3 regions of the Neobacillus pocheonensis genome follow, and region 3 is predicted to be linked to each of the others. Evidence: predicted binding sites of a transcription regulator. Region 3 holds the regulator's gene; each other region holds the start of a gene.
The links. The regulator LexA, encoded in region 3, represses DNA repair genes until DNA is damaged. The targets are predictions, from matches to a motif close to CGAACATATGTTCG.

Region 1 (2,272 bases), on a different contig from region 3:
CGCCCATTTCATTGGCAATAATGACAGCAAGAGTAGTTTTCCCCAGGCCAGGTGGTCCATAAAGGAGAACATGGTCCAAGGTTTCCTTCCGAAGCTTGGCGGCCTTAATAAAGATTTCTAGGTTTTCTTTGACCTGATCTTGTCCAATATATTGCTTTAGGGTTTGCGGTCTGAGACTTTGTTCAAAGCTTATTTCGCTCTCATTCACTTCACTAGAAATAATCCTGTCATCCATACGTTATCACCTATTTTAAAAGGCGCTTAAGGGCCTGTTTAATGTATTGATCGGTTGACATCTGTTCTTTCCTTAATTCAGGTGATATCTTCTTAATTTCTTTATCAGAATAGCCCAATGCTTTTAAAGCAAGAATGGCTTCTTCAAAGGCCGTATTGCTTGTTTGTGTATGTAGTGAAAGTGTTTCTGCATTGAACAGGTTAGGGAAGTAGTCTGGTACGACATCCTGCAATTTCCCTTTTAAATCAAGAATCATTTGCCGCGCTGTTTTTTTGCCGACCCCTGGAAATTTAACCAAGAAGCCTTCATCTTCATTTTCAATGGCATTCACAACCTGCTGGACTTCACCAGAAGCAAGAATCGCCAATGCCCCTTTCGGCCCGATCCCCGAAACATTTAGCAATTTGGTAAAAAGCTTTTTCTCTTCTCTTGATTGGAACCCAAATAACGCCATTATGTCCTCACGAACATAGTGGTAGGTATATACGGTTACCATTGTTTCCATTTTGCTAGAATAAATAAACGGATTGGGTGTCGAGATTTGATAGCCAATTCCATTATTTTCGATGACAATATATTCGGGCCCGACAAAATCAACGGCCCCTTTTATAAATTCATACAATCGTATTCTCTCCCCTGATTTTCACGCTATCTTTCATTTTAACATAAGAATTGCAGGGAGATGAAGAAAATCGCAGTTTAGAGATTAATCAAACTATTCAGATGCAGCGTTTCTGGTTTCGCAGATAAAAGTTCGTTTTTCGCAGATAAAGCTAGAGTTTTCGCAGATAAACCTTAATTTAACGCAAATAAAAGGACGAAAGATATAATTTTCGAAAAAAATCAGCCTGAATTTAAACAATCAGTCTGATTTATGAATAAATCTATTCTTTTTTAATCGAATAAGGCTCAAAAGTTTCTAAAACTTCAACATAATGATCTTTTGTTTTAATCGGGATTCCTTGAATTAACTCTTCTTGTTTCTTACTTTCTAGTTTCTTTATATCTATTTGAAAAAATGATTGAATAATCCGTGATCGGTCTGGTCTGCCATTAAAAATGGTCAATATCCCATCGTCGGTAATTCCAAAAAAGCCATTTGCCTTAAGCAACGGTGAAATATCATCGACTTGTTTTCTAAAAACAAAAGTGGATTCATCCATTTCCGTTAGCCGCCACTGATCATACTTGGCCCAGAAATTCGCCATAGACCAGCTCGTCTCGTGAACTACTTCTTGACTTATTTCTCCGTCCAGATAGAGTCGTTCTAAAATAACCGTCAGGTGCAGAGGTTCCATATTTTGCCGGTCTTCGACTTGTGCGGCAGAACCTGTCATTTCGAAAACACTGCTGAAAAAAATAACTAGAAAAACAGAAGATACCGATAAACTATACCGAGACAATACCCTCCAATTGAACCTCATGCTACTCACCTCTTTTTGTTATAAATTGAACAAACTTTACAGTTCTAGTGTAGCCTATTTTTCCCTTTTTATCCGAAAAATTAGAAAAGCGGAAGCGCCTTAACCAGCCCCGACAGGCAAATGTTCTTCGGCAAAAAAGTCGTCTTTTTGACTTTTATTGCCGAAGGTTATTTGACCCCGAGGGGCTAGGCTCTGTAGCTGGACAACAAAAAGGGCAAAGCCAGGTTTTAAGCTTCACCCTTTTGTCTTATTTAGAATATCGTTCAGGTACTTCTTCGTTTTGGCGGCGGTCCTTATTAGCCTTCGGTTGGCGTTGCGGGACATCATTATTGATGTTCCTGTCGCGGCCAAGGGTACCTTCATCAGTAATGACCGTTACGCTTTTTCCGTTCGCGAAAGGTTTCACCGCATTCCTAATAGCCCTTTTTGTTTCAGCTTCCCTGTCCCTGTCGACTAGATTTACCGAAACAATGACAGTGTTTCCATAAGCAACGGACCTTACAGTCTGAACATTATCAATGTTTGCTACTTTGTTTCTGATATCGTCCGTTATGTTCTCTTGAACATGTTTATCTGTTGCCTCACCAGTTTTCCCGATATTTTTATTCAAGTG
Region 2 (2,272 bases), on a different contig from region 3:
TTCGTCTTCGATTATTTTAATATTACGCTTCGACAATTCGCGGCGCAAGCTGTACAAATCGCCACTAATTTTGTCCATCACTGCACGGGCCGCTGTCAAATAAAGTTGCTTAAGAAGATTAGAGCCGCTCTCTATGTCATCGATGCTCTTCTGAACCATAGTCAACATGTGAGGAAGTAATATAGAGTCGCGGATCATGATAAGTTCATCCTCCGTAGGCCGGTTACGTAAATGTGAGTTCTTAGCTTCGTTACGATTCTCATATTGCTTTTTATGCTCTGTTAACATCATTTTAGTTTTCCACCGCTCATTTCCGTCTAGTTTGCTCATTCGTAATGACCTCCGGTACTCTGCTTCATCGTATCGTTACGGTTGTCTGTCAGCTTTCCACTACCTTGTTGGATCTTGGCTTTGTCTAACGCCATCCGTATATCCATTTCGATTTCGGCTCAGATTCTTTAAGTAGCTGAATCTGGTTCGGATCGGCCGGAGACCATGCGATAAACCCTTCATGATTTAAAGCAGCTAATATTTGATAAATCCCAGCCCGTCCCCGACCGGTCTTTATTCCAAGCTCTTGAATCGACGGCAGCCGTCTGCGACCTTTAGAGTAATTAACGAGGATACGATGAACTTTTCGTTCAATGTCACTTAGCACAATAGCCTTACCCCTATAATGTCTGTAAACTCGAATAGCTTCCAATCATAGCCAAGTTGTAGTTTCACAAGGAAGAGGCGAGGGTCAAGTCCGGTCACAATCCCAGTATACTCCTGATTTCCGTATTCTCCGTAGAGAGTGATTGTAACATGGATGTACTCTGACCCGGATACTTTAAGGAGGCAAAGCATTTCATGCTGTTGTTCCTCAGCTAGTTCCGGCCTAGCTATCTTTTTCAGGCTTCCTTGGTGATCAATTAGAGCCTGCTTATTATTCGGGAACATCATATGTGACTTCCACCCTTCAAACAGGAACAATCGTTCTTTATATATTATATCCAGAATACAGAACATACATTCGCTTTTCAAGAGGTATTTTTTGCATGTTCGAATGTATAAAGTGATGTTTTATATTGGGATTTTATACCGCACATAAGTTAATTTATGGTAGAATGATGTCGAATATCTCAAGGGAGGATTTATATTGAGTAGTCAAGCAAAACGCTCTGATCCTAAGTTACCTACGGACGCTCACGCTTTAAAAACAATGATGCTGGTTATTTTGGAAAAATCGTTAGAGAACATGGACAGGCTCCGGGATCGGGAACAGGTTTTGCAGCTCATTGATACTTTGAGAAGTCCGGATGCGATCATGGGGGGCGTTCGTCGAATCAAACCGACCGGAATAGTTCGAGAAGTTGATGAATTGGGCCGCGTTGTTCTTCCTATGGAACTGCGGCGTACTATGGGGATTGGGAGAAAAGACGCTGTTGAAATATCCGTTGAAGGAAATTGGGTCGTCATCCAGCCATATAAACAATTCTGCCATTTTTGCGGTAGTGATAAAGATATTAGTCCATTCAAGGGTAAATATATATGTGAAACTTGTGTTGGCGATCTATTTGATAATGTTGATGTGAATGTATAGGAGGGGCCACATGGATGATCCTTTGTACGAACAGCACAAAGATGAATTAATGAAATTTGATTTATGGAAAAATATAAAGAATAAGGATATTAGACGAGATCTTTTGAGACATTGGCGCTTAAAAATAGGAGATTATGAGATAAGGCAGGCATGGGGGCTTTCGTTTGGTACATTTTACTACCATTTGCGAGCTTTAGGTTTAACGAAAACTGCAGAAGAAAAAACGGCTAAAGCGGCGGCTAAGCAGTTCGAGACTGAATTGTTAAGTGCCGGAGGGGAAGGCCAGGATTCGCAAAATAAAACGGAACAGCAGACGAGTGACAATAAACGTTTTATCATTAAAGGGAATGAAGTCATTGAGGCTGAGTATGAAGTCGTTCGAGAATCAAACAGGGACAATCCTTCCGGGAATGGTCTTGCAGTAATTTTGGATGAACTGGAGGAACTACAACGGAAGGCAGCTGCAGTTACTTCCGGTGTTTACCTCAATTTTGATTTTAAGGGTGACTATCCGTTGCTTGAAAAAAAGTTCAAGAACATTATGGGGCTGTTGGAAGGCGAAGGGACGTTGCGAGTAAGGATTGAAATTTATCGAGGATAACCAGGATTCTAATGTTCGTTTTTGCCGAATGGATACAAGTGGATTTCTTCAGATACCGATTCCGTTCAAGCTTATGATGGTAGTGC
Region 3 (2,272 bases):
GTGCTGACCGGAATGACAATCTCATCTCCAGGGTAAATTTGGTCATCTACATTTTTATTATGCTTTTTCACCCAGCTGACAAATTCCTTATTAGAAAGAGAATGCTGACCAGCATATTGATCGGAAATCTTCCAAAGCGAATCTCCTTCAGAGACAATCACCTTTAGATATTTATCCTTGTCATTGGAAGTTTGTTGAACGGATAGTATGAGTGCAAATGTACAGCTTACTAGCAAAAGAATAATAGCGTATGAGTATTGGTTCCATAATTTTTTCATGAATAACACCTCTTAATAGAATGTACGTTCGATTATTATGTTTTGATTATAATTCGAACACTTGTTTGTTGTCAACTATAAATTCGAACTTATGTTTGTATAAAATTGGCGAACATGATATAATTAAGACAACATTAACCAGGCGAGGTGCATTTTATCATGGTAAAAATATCAAAGCGGCAGCAGGATATCCTGGATTTTATTAAAGATGAGGTTAAGAGCAAGGGCTATCCACCATCCGTACGTGAAATCGGCGAAGCGGTTGGACTTGCCTCAAGTTCTACTGTACATGGCCATTTAGCTAGATTAGAAAGTAAAGGACTTATTAGACGAGATCCAACAAAACCTAGAGCGATTGAAATTTTAGAGGTCGATGAATTAGCTCATATCCCAAGAAACAATGTTGTTAATGTTCCAGTGGTCGGTAAAGTTACAGCAGGCTTGCCAATTACAGCAATTGAAAACGTGGAAGAATATTTCCCACTACCAGAAAGACTAGCACCTGCAGATGAACATGTATTTATGCTAGAAATCATGGGTGAAAGTATGATAGAAGCTGGCATCCTGGACGGGGATTATGTAATCGTGAAGCAGCAACAAACAGCAAATAATGGGGATATTGTTGTTGCAATGACAGAAGAAGATGAAGCGACATGTAAGAGATTTTTCAAAGAAAAAGATTTCATTCGCTTGCAGCCGGAAAATTCCACTATGGATCCTATCATTTTACGCAATGTTTCTATTCTCGGAAAAGTTATTGGAGTATATAGACATATTCATTAAGACAGAGTCGGCAATTCAATGCCGACTCTTCTTTTTTCCAAACTGATATTGGGAAAATTTTTCACAAAAAATATAATCTGTTTGAGTGTAGTGAAAATTCAGTATTTTTCCCTATGCTCAGAAGTTTCCAAGTTTAGTATAATGGTAATACACCAAGATTTACCTTAGGTCCAAAAATTTAGGCTTAAGGAGAGTGAGAAACATATGTTGGTTGACATTATTTTCTCTTTAGTAATTGGTGGGACAGTGGGAATCATTGGACATGTTCGAAAGCATGGTAAAATTATTATGCCAAGAAAAACAAAAAAGTTCATTTATCTTGGTTTTCTAGAAGAAATGCTTCTTGGTGCGGTAGCTGCACTTCTCCTCGTTTTGTATACAGCTCCAAATTCTAATGTTGAGAATATCATCATTTCAATTGTTGCCGGGATTTTTGGTGATGCCACCCTATCTGGATTGAAGCTTTTAAGACAGAAAAGTGAAGAAAAATGACCTTTTTAGTAACCAGCATAGTTTTATTGAATGCTGGTTTTTTATCATTGGTTACTTTTTTAGGAGATCGTACCCATTGCATTACCCATAAAGCAAGAAAAAGTTCTCCTCGGGTAAATGCACGGGCGTTTCATTTACCGTAAACCAAGAAAAAGGGACTCTTGGGTAAATGCATCCACTATAAAATTTTTTTAATAATGGTATTCTATATTATTTCTCAAAAAAAAAGCCCTGACGCTAATAGCGACAAGGCTTTCGAAAATTAATACATGCTCAGATACTGATCGCGTTCCCATTGGTGAACGACGGTACGGAACATATCCCATTCGATCTCTTTTGCTTCCACAAAGTGTTCGAAGATGTGCTCGCCAAGACCAGAAACGATGACTTCATCAGAACTTAATTGATCTAATGCTTGAGCTAAAGTTGCAGGTAGATCGATGATGCCTTCTTCTAATCTTTCTTCTTTGCTCATTACATAAATGTTACGATCAACTGGTGCTGGAGGAGTTAAATTGTTTTTAATTCCATCTAATCCAGCTTTTAATAGAACTGCCATTGCTAGATATGGGTTTGCAGCTGGGTCTACGCTACGTACTTCAACCCGTGTGCTTAATCCGCGTGAAGCAGGAATACGGATGAGTGGTGAACGGTTTCTTGCAGACCATGCCACATAACAAGGTGCTTCATAACCAGGTACAAGACGCTTATAAGAGTTT

Region 1: the regulator LexA is predicted to act here: its motif matches at 979-992, upstream of ruvA (Holliday junction branch migration protein RuvA).
Region 2: the regulator LexA is predicted to act here: its motif matches at 1,005-1,018, upstream of ABES02_RS29255 (YolD-like family protein).

Annotation. Positions count from the first base shown of each region.
Region 1 is NZ_JBCNAD010000032.1:64,726-66,997, reverse strand. Features, by position in the region: gene ruvB (Holliday junction branch migration DNA helicase RuvB) at 1-235, opposite strand, end outside; gene ruvA (Holliday junction branch migration protein RuvA) at 246-857, opposite strand; gene ABES02_RS17655 (BofC C-terminal domain-containing protein) at 1,120-1,659, opposite strand; gene ABES02_RS17650 (YhcN/YlaJ family sporulation lipoprotein) at 1,907-2,272, opposite strand, start outside.
Region 2 is NZ_JBCNAD010000099.1:21,018-23,289, reverse strand. Features, by position in the region: gene ABES02_RS29265 (hypothetical protein) at 1-330, opposite strand, end outside; gene ABES02_RS29260 (hypothetical protein) at 416-658, opposite strand; gene ABES02_RS29255 (YolD-like family protein) at 652-945, opposite strand; gene ABES02_RS29250 (AbrB/MazE/SpoVT family DNA-binding domain-containing protein) at 1,310-1,585, shown strand; gene ABES02_RS29245 (hypothetical protein) at 1,596-2,186, shown strand.
Region 3 is NZ_JBCNAD010000007.1:292,956-295,227, reverse strand. Features, by position in the region: gene yneA (cell division suppressor protein YneA) at 1-278, opposite strand, end outside; gene lexA (transcriptional repressor LexA) at 438-1,061, shown strand; gene ABES02_RS04280 (DUF4257 domain-containing protein) at 1,266-1,553, shown strand; gene glnA (type I glutamate--ammonia ligase) at 1,816-2,272, opposite strand, start outside.